Linked DNA regions of Luteibacter rhizovicinus DSM 16549. The protein of the gene in region 1 interacts with the protein of each later gene in a pairwise test. Links are inferred from orthologs where the notes say so. Each region holds a gene or a part of one and is shown on either strand. Other genes may lie near its edges.

Region 1 (8,157 bases):
GCAGCACGACACCTTCATCGCCCACTGGACCGATCGCTCGCTCAACGGCGATGCCTTCGTGAACTTCGATCTCGATCCGGATGGCAAGGTGCGCGAAGTGCGCATGGAGCCGGTGTCGCCGCTGACCGACTTCAGCTTTGATTTTCAGGATCTGCGGTTGGCGCCTGTTGAGGCTGGCAAGTAAGGCATCGCTCGTCTGGACGAAAAGCATCGCCGATGAATCGGCTCCTACCAAGCAGGTTGCGCCAGCTCGGTAGGAGCCGATTCATCGGCGAACGGGTGCTCGCCGCGCGGCATCAGCTACGCAGCCACCCGTCAGCTCGACGGATCATCCGTCGACGCCTTGGGCGCCGCATCCGCCGTCGGCCCGACCACGTCCGACATGTTCCCGCCGCCACGCAACACCAGATCCTGCGGCCGCAGCAACGGAATGTCCGACTTGCGCAGCCGCGCAATAATGTCGAACAGCAGATCGCTCTTCACGTTACCCACGTCGCGCGGCCCACCCACGTAACAGGTCACGGCGAATGTCATCGCCGCACGGTCGACGTTGTCCAGCGTCACCGACGGTGCCGGTGTCTCCAGCACCTGCTTATGCGCATGCATCGCCTCGAGCATGTGCTCGCGCGCTTCCATCGGATCGGTATCCAGCGGCATCGGCAACTTGATCAGCACGCGACCCTGCGGGTTGGCCATCGTCATGTTGCGCACCGGCTTGGTGATGAACGACGAGTTCGGCACGATGATGGTCGAGCGGTCGGATACCTGGATTTCCGTGGCGCGCACGTTGATCCGGCGGATGTCGCCTTCGGCATCGTCGAGAACCACCCAGTCGCCCACCTTCACCGGACGCTCCGCCAGCAGGATCAGGCCGGAGATGAAATTCGACACGATCGCCTGCAGACCGAAACCAATACCGACCGAGAGAGCCGAGGCGACCCAGGCGACGTTCTGTACCGAGAGGCCCATTGCCAGCAGGGCGATCGCGACGACGATCACCACGCCGACATAGCCCAGCAAGGTCGTCAGCGAGCTCCGCATGCCCGGGTCGAGGTTGGTCCGCGGCAGGTACTGCTCGGACAGCCAGTTCTTGATCACGCGCACGGCGAGCAGGCCGAGGAAGAACAAGCCGATCGCCGTGAGGATCTGGTCCGGCTTGAACTCGAAGTTGTAGATCTTCAGCGTCTGCAGCTTCGTGCCCAGCGTCAGGATGTCCGACGCGTCGGCGCCGAACCCGGAGATCACCGCCACCAGGCCGAACATGAAGAGTGCCAGTCGCACGATGCCCGACAGCAGCACGCCCGCCTGGTCGAGTAGTCGCGGGTGCGTGCCGAAGATGGCCTGCGCACGCGCACTCATCGGGCCCTTTTCGGAGAGCAGCGTCTCGAACAGGTCGTCGACCAGGCGCATCGCGAGATAGGTCGCCGAGAGCACGATGACGGTCCACACCACCTGGCCGGCCATGAACGAGGCGAAGGCCACGAAGCCGGTGAGCAGGCCGATCCAGGAGGCGACGATGGCGATCCACGCGGCCGCGATGAACAGGCTGGCCCAGATCGGGCGGGGCGCGGGCGGGTCGCCGTCTTCGTCGACGACATGATGCGAACGGCTCAGGCGTACCAGCCCGACCGCGGTGAGCGTCGTAAGCACCAGCGCCTGCAGGCTGCTGGTCATCACCGTGGCGGCGAGGCTGGTGCCGATCGTGCGATTGAGTTCCTTGAGGAAATAAAACAGCACCACGGCCAGCGAGAAGAGCATCGGGAACCGACGCAGGCTGAGCGCCGTCTCGTCCGAGATGGCGGGCAGTCGCCACGACGGCCGCTTCGCCGAGATCAGGGCGCGACCGAGACCGGCGATGAAGGCGCCGAAGAAGATGATGCGGACGAGGGCCTTGGCCATCGCATCCGTGTCATCGCTGAAGGTCTCGTTCCAGTTCAGGCCCAGGTAGAGCAACTGGGTGCCGAGGCCGGTGGTCAGCGCCGAGGTCAGGGTGATGCCGAGGATCAGCGCGGAGCGACGCAGGCGGCCCGGCGGCATGCGGTTCGCCGTCAGGTGGCGGGCGCGTTGCTCGAGATAGAAGCGCACGCCCGTCATGAGCAGCACGCCGAACAAGGCGCAGACGATAAGGGCGATACGGTTGCCGTCGGTCCAGCTCCTGGCCAGGTCGGTCTTCACGCCGGTCGTGAAGTCGCTCAGGTTAGCCGAGTCACGCGGGAACGCCTTGGCCGGTTCCGACCAGAACGGGCGCGAAAACGGCGACGCCGTGCGCCGGGAGAGGAATTGCTGGAAGCGGATGCGGCGCAGGTCGGCGAGCTGACTGGTGGTTTGCTGCGCTTCGAGCGTGATGCCGTCCGCTTGTTTGATCTGTGCGTCGACGGCGTCGAAGGCCTTCTGGGCATCCTTGCGCGTGGCCGCGAGCTCCGGCGCTTCCTTGGTGCCGGTCGCCGGGGCAGGGCCCAACTGGTCGAGGCGGGCCTTGGCGGCATCACGGTTGGGCGACAGCGCACTGGAGACTTTCTGGGCCTTGCCGACGACATCGCCGGCCTGGCCACGCAGGTCGTCGATCACCTTGTCGGTGATGTTGTCGTCCTTCATCCCCTTTTCGATCTGGTCGAGCTGGGAGCGGAGATCACCGATCTGCTTGCCCGGGTCGTCGTCCTGCGCTTGCGCGAAGGCGGCGACCGAGACGGTCAAAAGGAGGGCGGTAAAGAATATTCTCAGGGTTCGCATGCAGGGATCATCGAAGGCAGGACGGGGCAGGTCAATTCCGAGGGTTATGCGATACCCTCGGTGAACGTGGTGTTCCGGTGGCTTTATGCGGCGTTGCAGCTTTTGCCGCCGGGGGAGCCGCCGCTATCCTGCCGCCCCTTGGCCCCGCCCGGAAGCAAACCATGCGCAAGAAGCTCGTCGCCGGTAACTGGAAGATGCACGGATCGCGCAAGATGGCCGATGGCCTGGTCCGCGAAATCGTCGAGGGCCTGGAAGACGGCGTCGACGTGCTGGTCATCCCGCCCATGGTCTACCTGGCCGATCTCGTCCACAAATACGGTGATCGTGGCCTCGGCTTCGGTGCCCAGACGATTTCCGAGCACCCGGAACAGGGCGCCTTCACCGGCGAGATATCCGGCTCGATGGTTCGGGATGTCGGCGCCAAGTGGACCCTGGTGGGCCACTCCGAGCGGCGCCAGTACTACCACGAGACCGACGCGCTGCTATCGAGGAAGTTCCGGACGGCATGCGATGCCGGCCTGACACCTATCTATTGCGTGGGTGAGACGCAGGAAGAGCACGAGGCGGGTAAGGCCGAGGAAGTCATCGGCCGTCAGCTGGGCGCGGTGATCGATGTCTATGGCGTAGAAGCATTCCGTACCGGCGTGATCGCCTATGAGCCTGTCTGGGCCATTGGGACGGGCCTCACGGCCACCCCGGACAAGGTCCAAAAAATTCATGCGTTCATCCGTAGCCAAGTGGCAAAAAAGGATGTTAATATCTCGCTCCTGACCCGGGTGCTTTACGGTGGCAGCGTCAAGCCGGCCAATGCGGCCGACCTTTTCGCCCAGCCTGATGTAGACGGGGGATTGATCGGCGGAGCCGCTCTCGTAGCCTCCGACTTCCTGGAAATTTGCGCCGCGGCGCGTCGATAACGCGACACGGCAAACAGAAGATATGTTCATCCTCTTCAGCGTTCTTTACATCCTGGTCGCGGCAGCGATGATCGTGCTGATTCTCATGCAGCGCGGCGCTGGTGCGGATGCAGGTTCGGGTTTCGGTGGCGGCGCGTCCGCTACCGTGTTTGGTGCACGTGGTTCGTCGAGCTTCATGACGCGCGCCACGGCAGTCCTGGCAGCACTGTTCTTCGTGCTTAGCCTGGGCATGGGTATCTACCTCGGTCGCTCGGGCACGCCCCAGCCGGCCGCGGATCTTGGCGTGATGTCCGGTGCTACCGTGCCGGCCGCTCCCGTCAACAACGCTCCGGTCAAGCCGGTCGCGTCGGACGTGCCGCAGGCACCCGCCGTTACCGCCCCGGCAGCGAACACCGATGTACCGGCTGCGAAGCAGGAGGCCAACCAGGCTCCCGCGGAACCGGCCAAGAAGTAATCAGCGACACCGCAACACGCTGTAAAAGTTATGCCCAGGTGGCGGAATTGGTAGACGCACTACCTTGAGGTGGTAGCGGTTTAGGCTGTGGGGGTTCGAGTCCCCCCTTGGGCACCAACAAAGATCCGGAGACCTCACCGGATCGCAAAGAAACCCGCGATAGCGGGTTTTTTTGTGGGCGTTTGTCGGTGGTTTCGACCTTCCGACCAGAACGCCCGAACGGCACTCACCCGCGACGGACCAAAGGCGGCGGGTAATACGTCCCATCGATGACGCCGCCGCGAGGTCCGTAGAAGCGGAACGTCAGCGACCAGGGCTTGCCACCTCCCGTGGGTAGCCAGTTGGTCTGGGGCGCATCGACGGGGCGTACGGCGGCGAAGTAGAGCGTTAGCGAGCCGTCATTCGCCTTTACCAGCCCCGATTCCTTGTTCAGCAGGTAGCGCTTCAGGGCATTGGGAAGCACGCGCCGGTGTGCGCGATCCACGGCAATGACCGACCAGAAGTAGGTTGCGTAGGTCTCGGGCAGGTCGTTCGCCGGGAACGTCAGCGTGTAGCTGCCGTCCGCGACGAGGGGAGCGCCGGTGCTGTCGATCGCGCCCCGGTAATACAGCACTTCCTCGAACACGTTGGCCCAGATGCCGCCGTAATTCACCGTCGTGCGGGTGAGCCAGTCGCTGCCCCAGTGGCCGCAGCAGGCGGGCCTCGCCCAGCCCTGTCTGATCGTGCCGCGGCCGATGATCGCCGCAGCGGCAGCGAACTGCTTGAGCGCCATGTTCCGGATGATGCCGTCGACGCGATCGCGCTCAGCGGGATCGACGATCGCCGCGACGATCGTGCGTACCGCGTGTTGCATGTCCTCGAGCGGACTGAGATCCGGTTCTTCCAGGGCAAGCAGGGCCGAATCGAAAGCCTCTACGCCGGGTAGCGCCTCCGTGTCGAACATCAACGTCCGCGGAAGAGGTGGCTCCGCCGGTGACCCTTGCATCTCGAAGGAGAATCGATGCTGGAGTGCGATCGCTTCATCCCAGTTCGCGCCCAGCTCCACTCGCAAGAGAACGCGTGTAACGCGTGCCGGGAGGTCGACGCGTTGCGCGTCCGGAGGCACGATGGCATGCGAACTCTGCAGGCAGACCGCGAACCGGCCGTTCGTGACATCCGGATACAGGCGCTCGTTGATGTTGGCGACCGTCTCGCCCCAGCCGTTGAGGAACTCAACGACGTAGTAACGGTGTTCGATCCTGGGTATGTCGATCAGCAGATAGCTATCTTCGTCGAGAGCCACCCAGGCTTCCGAGTAGGCGACATCCAGGTTCGGGTTGGGCCAGTCGACCTGCCCGGGTTTGCGATGCAGCAGCGTGTTCCATTGCATGCCTTCGCGGTCGAAGTCGATCTGCTGTTGACGGGTGATGAGAAGACGTCCGAGCAGGTAGATATAGGCATCCGCGATTGCCTGCTCGGAAAGCTTGATCGAGGGCTCTTGCTGGTCGCTCATGGCGTGCCCCGCAAATGTCGAGGGCCATACTGTCGCCTGGACACAGCCACGAATCGAGCGTGGTTTTCCGGTCGAATCGCTACGTAAATTTGCGTAGGGCCGATTCGTCGTACTCCCTGGATCACCGCGTCCCGGAGTAATAGTTCACCGACGCATCGATTTCTTCCGGCGTCATGTTGCGCGCGATATTGCGCATCTGGGCACTCGTGTCGTTGCGCCGTGTGCCGTGGGCGAACGCTTCCAGCTGCGTCTTCAGGTAGTCGCGTGGCTGTGGATCCAGCCATGGCACGCCCAGCTTGCTGTCGAGCCGGCCGTGGCAGGAGCCACACGGTGGGATGTTGCGCATGGGTGCGCCGGTCGCAACGATGTCCGGCGCGGCTTGAAGGTCCTGGGCACCGGGTGTCTGCCGGCGGGGCAGGGAGGCGTAGTACGCGGAGAGGTCACGCAGGTCCTGGTCGCTGAGCTTGATGACGAGCGGCGTCATCACGGCGCTCGGCCTTGCGCCGCTCTGGAAATCGCGCAGTTCCTTGTAGATCGACGATGCGTACTGGCCGGCGAGGTTCGGCGTCTGCGACGAGCTCACGCCGCGCAAGCCGTGGCACATGGTGCAGCGTAGTGCGAGCGTAGCGCCCCGTCCGACGCCGCCGCCTGACGCGGGCTCATCGAGCGTGGTTGGCGTCAGGACGACCTCGGAGACCTTCGTCGGGGGTGTGACAGGCGCACTGGTCGGACTCAACCACGACCTCGGTGCGCCGGCGGCACTGCAGATCGAATTCCACAGCCCCTTGAACAAGGCATCCTCCTGCGCCGAGGGTAGCCACACGAAGCCCACGAATAGCGAAAACACCAGCAGCAGGAAAGTGCCGCCCACACTGCCGACGAACCAGCGGTTGCGTAATAGCGGGCCACTCATGGCTTGCCTCCCACGAAGACCGGCGGAACACTCGCCTCAGGCATCCGCATGAGCTGAACGATCGGGTAGCCGTAGTTGGTGATCGTCAGGGCGATCATCAGCGCGACCCACAGCCCCAGCCCATTCAAGGCCCACGGTAGCGTGATCGGCTCATGCACGGCCCGGCTGAAGGTGAAGGTCTCCGGTTCCACGCGGGTGGCCCAGTGATTGCGCACGAGCACCGCGATGAAGATCAATGCCGATACCACGAGCAAGGCGCCCCCGATGACGGACATGACGACCGAGACGCCCTCGGCGAACATGCCGGGTGCGGTGTAGTCATAGAACGCCATGCGTCGTGGCATGCCGAGCAGGCCCGCGTAGTGCCAGGGAAAGGTCAGCACGATCATGCCGATGAACCACAGCCACAGCTGTGTGCGGACGAGGCGGGCGTCCTGGATGACGCGCCCGGTGAGGTGCGGCCAGAGGTCGTAAGCGATCGCGAAATACATGATCACGATCGCGCCACCGAAAATCAGGTGGAAATGCCCGGTTACCCACTGCGTATTGTGGATGGTCGAGTCCAGCTGATAGCTCATGTTGATCAGGCCGCCGGCACCGCCGAACCCGAGCATGACGAAGGACAGCGCCAGGGCGAGCATCTGCGGGTTTTTCCACGGCAAGGCCTTGACCCAGCCGAAGGGTCCGGTGCCGCCGCGTAACCGGGCCGCGATCTCGACCGAAGCACAGATGGTGAACACCGTCAGCAGGGTCGGCACCGCGACCATGGCGGTGAAGATGGAATGGACGACCTTGAAACCCGAGCCGACTTCCGGATCCGCAAACAGGTGATGGATGCCGATCGGCATGGCGAAGACCAGGAACAGCGCGAACGAGATGCGCGCCATCGAATCGCTGTAAAGCCGACCGCCGATCGCGCGCGGCACGATGGTGTAGAAGGCGATGTACGCCGGCATCAGCCAGAAGTAAACGATGGCATGGAGGGTCCATGAAAAAAGGACACGCGACAGCCCGGCGTTGATGGTGGTGGCATAACCCAAGGCCACGGGAATGATCTGGAAGAGCAACTCCAGCGCGGCGCCGACCGCGGTCCACGCCCAGAGATAAGCGCCCGCGACATTCGCGAACATAGCCAGGGGAACCGGTGCACCAGGATGCGCGCGCTTCCACACGTACAGGTTCACGCCCATGAGGGCGACCCACACCCAGGAGCCGACCACCACCAGCACGACGCCAAGGTAATAGAACACGTTGCCGATCATCGGCGGATAGAAGGTGTACAACACCGAATCCAGCCCGAGCGCCACGGGAACGACAGCGGCGATCGAGCCGACGATGATCATGTAGTAGCCGGTCCAGGCCCAGCGCCGGCCGATCAGTGGCTGGCCGAGGGATGCTTCGGAAATGAAGTAGCCGAAGCCCATGGCGACCAGGGTGGGAAACACATAGCCCATGACCGTGCCATGCGCCGTGACCGAGCGGTAATACATATCCGCGTTGCGCAGCCAGCCGCTGAGCGGACTACGGATGAACATCTGCCATTCGCCCAGGAGCACGGCGACGCCGAACAGCGCGAACGCCAGCCAGAAGTGAGCAAGCACGAGGCGCTTGTTAGAGATCACAGCTGGCTCTCCTTGCGGGGCCGACCAGTTTG
Region 2 (3,278 bases), 2.7 Mb from region 1 along the record:
AAGGGCGGCGGCGACTGATCGGCAGCCCCTGTGGGAGCCGCTTCAGCGGCGAAAAGCCAACGAAGCGGTGATGCGGTAAAGCCGATCGCCAAGGCACCCTGGCCCGCTGCCGCGGGATCGCCGATGAATCGGCTCCCACAAAGAATCGGTACCTGCAGATAGACCCCCCAAAAAAAAACCGCCTTTCGGCGGTTTTTTTATCAGCTCAGCTGACCGTGACAGTGCTTGTACTTCTTGCCCGATCCACAAGGGCAAGGATCGTTCCGACCGACCTTCGGGCCGTCGTTCAGTACAGGCGCGATCGCCGACTCGGCGACTGCGTTGTCGCCGCCGACACCCAGCTGCTGGACATCGGCATGCTGGAACTGCAGGCGCTGCGCTTCGGCGGCACGTTGCTGCTCGGCTTCCATCGCGGTGACCTCGTCTTCGCTACGGATGCGGATACGCGCAAGCATCTGCACCACTTCGCTCTTGATGCGGTCGAGCATCTCGGCGAACAGTTCGAACGACTCGCGCTTGAACTCCTGCTTCGGCTGCTTCTGGGCATAGCCGCGCAGGTAAATGCCCTGGCGCAGGTAATCCATGCTGGCGAGGTGCTCCTTCCATGCGTTATCGACCACCGAGAGCATCACGTGCTTCTCGAGCGAACGCATGGTTTCGGCACCGACCTGGAGCTCCTTCTCAGCGAACAACGCGTCCACCGCGGCACGCACATGCTCGAGGATGGCTTCCGAGTCGATGTCCTTCTGCCCCTCGACCCACTGTGGCAGGTCGATGCGGAGATTGAGCTCGCTGGCGAGTTCGCGATCGAGGCCGGCGATATCCCACTGGTCGTCGATGCTGTCGGCAGGCACGTACTTGCGCACGAGCGCGACCACGACGTCCTGGCGGATGTCGACGATCATGTCGGCGATATCGTCGGTCTCGAGGAGTTCGTCACGCTGCGCGTAGATCACCTTGCGCTGATCGTTGGCGACGTCGTCGAACTCGAGGAGGTTCTTGCGGATATCGAAGTTGTGCTGCTCGACCTTGCGCTGCACCTTTTCGATCTGGCGCGTGATCAGACGATCCTCGAGGGCCTCGTCTTCCTTCATGCCGAACATCTGCATCCAGCGACCGATGCGCTCGCCGCCGAAGATGCGCATCAGGTTGTCCTGCAGCGACAGGTAGAAGCGCGAGGAGCCGGGATCGCCCTGGCGACCCGAACGACCGCGCAGCTGGTTGTCGATACGACGCGACTCGTGACGTTCCGTGCCGACGATATGCAGGCCGCCGGAAGCCAGCACCTGTTCGTGGCGCTTCTTCCATTCTTCGCGCGTCTTCTGGCGATCGGCGTCGGTAGCCGTCTCCGGCAGCGTGGCCAGCAAGGCCTCGAGGCTGCCGCCAAGGACGATATCGGTACCGCGGCCGGCCATGTTGGTCGCGATCGTGACCGAACCCGGCGCACCAGCCTGGGCGACGATATGCGCTTCGCGCTCGTGCTGCTTGGCGTTGAGTACTTCGTGCGGGATCTTTTCTTTCTTCAGCAGGCCCGACACGAGTTCCGACACGTCGATCGACGCCGTGCCGACGAGCACCGGCTGGCCACGCTCGAAGCAGGCCTTGATGTCGTCGATGACGGCCTTGTACTTGGCGTCCGGACCGAGGAACACGGAATCCGGATTGTCCACGCGGACCATCGGCTTGTGCGTCGGGATCACCACCACTTCCAGGCCATACACGGTCTGGAACTCGTAGGCTTCCGTATCCGCCGTACCGGTCATGCCGGCCAGCTTCTTGTACATGCGGAACAGGTTCTGGAACGTGACCGTGGCGAGCGTCTGGTTCTCGCGCTGGATGGGCACGCCTTCCTTCGCTTCGACCGCCTGGTGCAGGCCATCGGACCAGCGACGACCGGCCAGCGTACGACCGGTGAACTCGTCGACGATGATGACTTCGCCGTCGCGGACGATGTAGTCCACGTCGCGCTGGTAGATCGCGTTCGCACGCAGCGCCGCGTTCATGTGATGAACGACGGCCAGGTTCTTCGAATCGTAGAGACCGCTATCCGGCTCGATGACACCCGCTTCGCGCAGCAGCTGCTCCGCGTGCTCCATGCCCTCTTCGGACATGTGCACCTGCTTGCCCTTCTCGTCGACGAAATAGTCGCCGCCGGTGTCTTCCTTCTCCTGGCGGGAGAGGCCCGGGACGATCTTGTTCACCGCGATGTAGAGCTGCGGGGAATCCTCGGCGGGGCCGGAGATGATCAGCGGGGTGCGGGCTTCGTCGATCAGGATCGAGTCGACCTCGTCGACGATGGCGTAGTGCAGGCCGCGCTGGTTGCGCTGCTCCTTGCTGAGCGCCATGTTGTCGCGCAGGTAGTCGAAGCCGAACTCGTTATTCGTACCGTAGGTGATGTCGGCCTGGTACGCGCTGCGCTTGTCGGCGTGATCCATGCCCGGGTACACGACGCCGACCGTGAGGCCGAGGAAGTTGTACAGGCGGCCCATCTGCGCCGAATCGCGTCGTGCCAGGTAGTCGTTCACCGTGACCACGTGCACGCCCTTGCTTTCGAGGGCGTTGAGGTACACCGGCAACGTACCGACGAGGGTCTTGCCCTCACCCGTCCGCATCTCGGCGATACGCCCACCATGCAGCACCATGCCGCCGATGAGCTGGACGTCGTAGTGGCGCATGCCGAGCACGCGCTTCGCCGCCTCGCGGGTGACCGCGAAGGCTTCGGGCAGCAGGGCGTCGAGGGTCTCGCCGGCAGCGAGACGCTGACGGAAGTCATCGGTCTTGCCACGCAGCGCGTCGTCGGAAAGCTTTTCGAATTCCGGCTCGAGGGCGTTGATGCGCTTGACCGTCTTGGAGAGGTCACGCAGCACCCGCTCGTTACGGCTGCCGAAAATACTCGTCAGTGCACGATTGAACATCGATCATCCGGATCTGAAACGAAAAGGGCTGCCGGAAGGCGCAAAGCCGACCGGCACGAAGGGACGATCATACTACGGGCGTCCCCGGCTTTCCTCGGGGTGGCGACTGGATGGGGCGGATTCAAGGCCGATCAGCGATGGCCCTTCACAAAGGCCAACGGATTCACGACCCGATCGTGGTACCAGACCTCGAAATGCACATGGGACCCGGTGGAACGGCCGGTGGAGCCGGCCTTGGCGATGACATCACCGACCTTCACGCGCTGGCCCGGCTGCGCGACCAGCGCGCTGTTATGGGCGTAACGGGTCATGTAGCCATTGCCGTGGTCGATTTCGATGACATCGCCATAGCCGCTGCGCTGA

What was found. The genes of interacting proteins can lie anywhere in the genome.
Region 2: the proteins of secG (region 1) and secA interact in binary tests that used the Escherichia coli proteins (3 or more experiments, as listed by UniProt). The link is inferred for Luteibacter rhizovicinus DSM 16549 from one-to-one orthologs.

What each region holds. Positions count from the first base shown.
Region 1 is NZ_CP017480.1:3,479,882-3,488,038, forward strand. The notes cover bases 2,583-5,382. They hold secG (preprotein translocase subunit SecG), read left to right. Parts: upstream 2,583-3,666; coding sequence 3,667-4,098; downstream 4,099-5,382. Other genes in these bases: BJI69_RS15880 (DUF3772 domain-containing protein), read right to left, coding at 2,583-2,730; tpiA (triose-phosphate isomerase), read left to right, coding at 2,892-3,644; BJI69_RS15900 (DUF1214 domain-containing protein), read right to left, coding at 4,325-5,382. Also shown: BJI69_RS15875 (serine hydrolase), read left to right, coding at 1-184; more of BJI69_RS15880, read right to left, coding at 316-2,582; more of BJI69_RS15900, read right to left, coding at 5,383-5,590; BJI69_RS15905 (c-type cytochrome), read right to left, coding at 5,712-6,503; BJI69_RS15910 (cbb3-type cytochrome c oxidase subunit I), read right to left, coding at 6,500-8,125; BJI69_RS15915 (cupredoxin domain-containing protein), read right to left, coding at 8,115-8,157. UniProt on the Escherichia coli protein: Subunit of the protein translocation channel SecYEG. Overexpression of some hybrid proteins has been thought to jam the protein secretion apparatus resulting in cell death; while this may be true it also results in FtsH-mediated degradation of SecY.
Region 2 is NZ_CP017480.1:769,670-772,947, forward strand. It holds secA (preprotein translocase subunit SecA), read right to left. Parts: upstream 2,916-3,278; coding sequence 201-2,915; downstream 1-200. Other genes in the region: BJI69_RS03660 (symmetrical bis(5'-nucleosyl)-tetraphosphatase), read left to right, coding at 1-18; BJI69_RS03670 (M23 family metallopeptidase), read right to left, coding at 3,047-3,278. UniProt on the Escherichia coli protein: Required for protein export, interacts with the SecYEG preprotein conducting channel.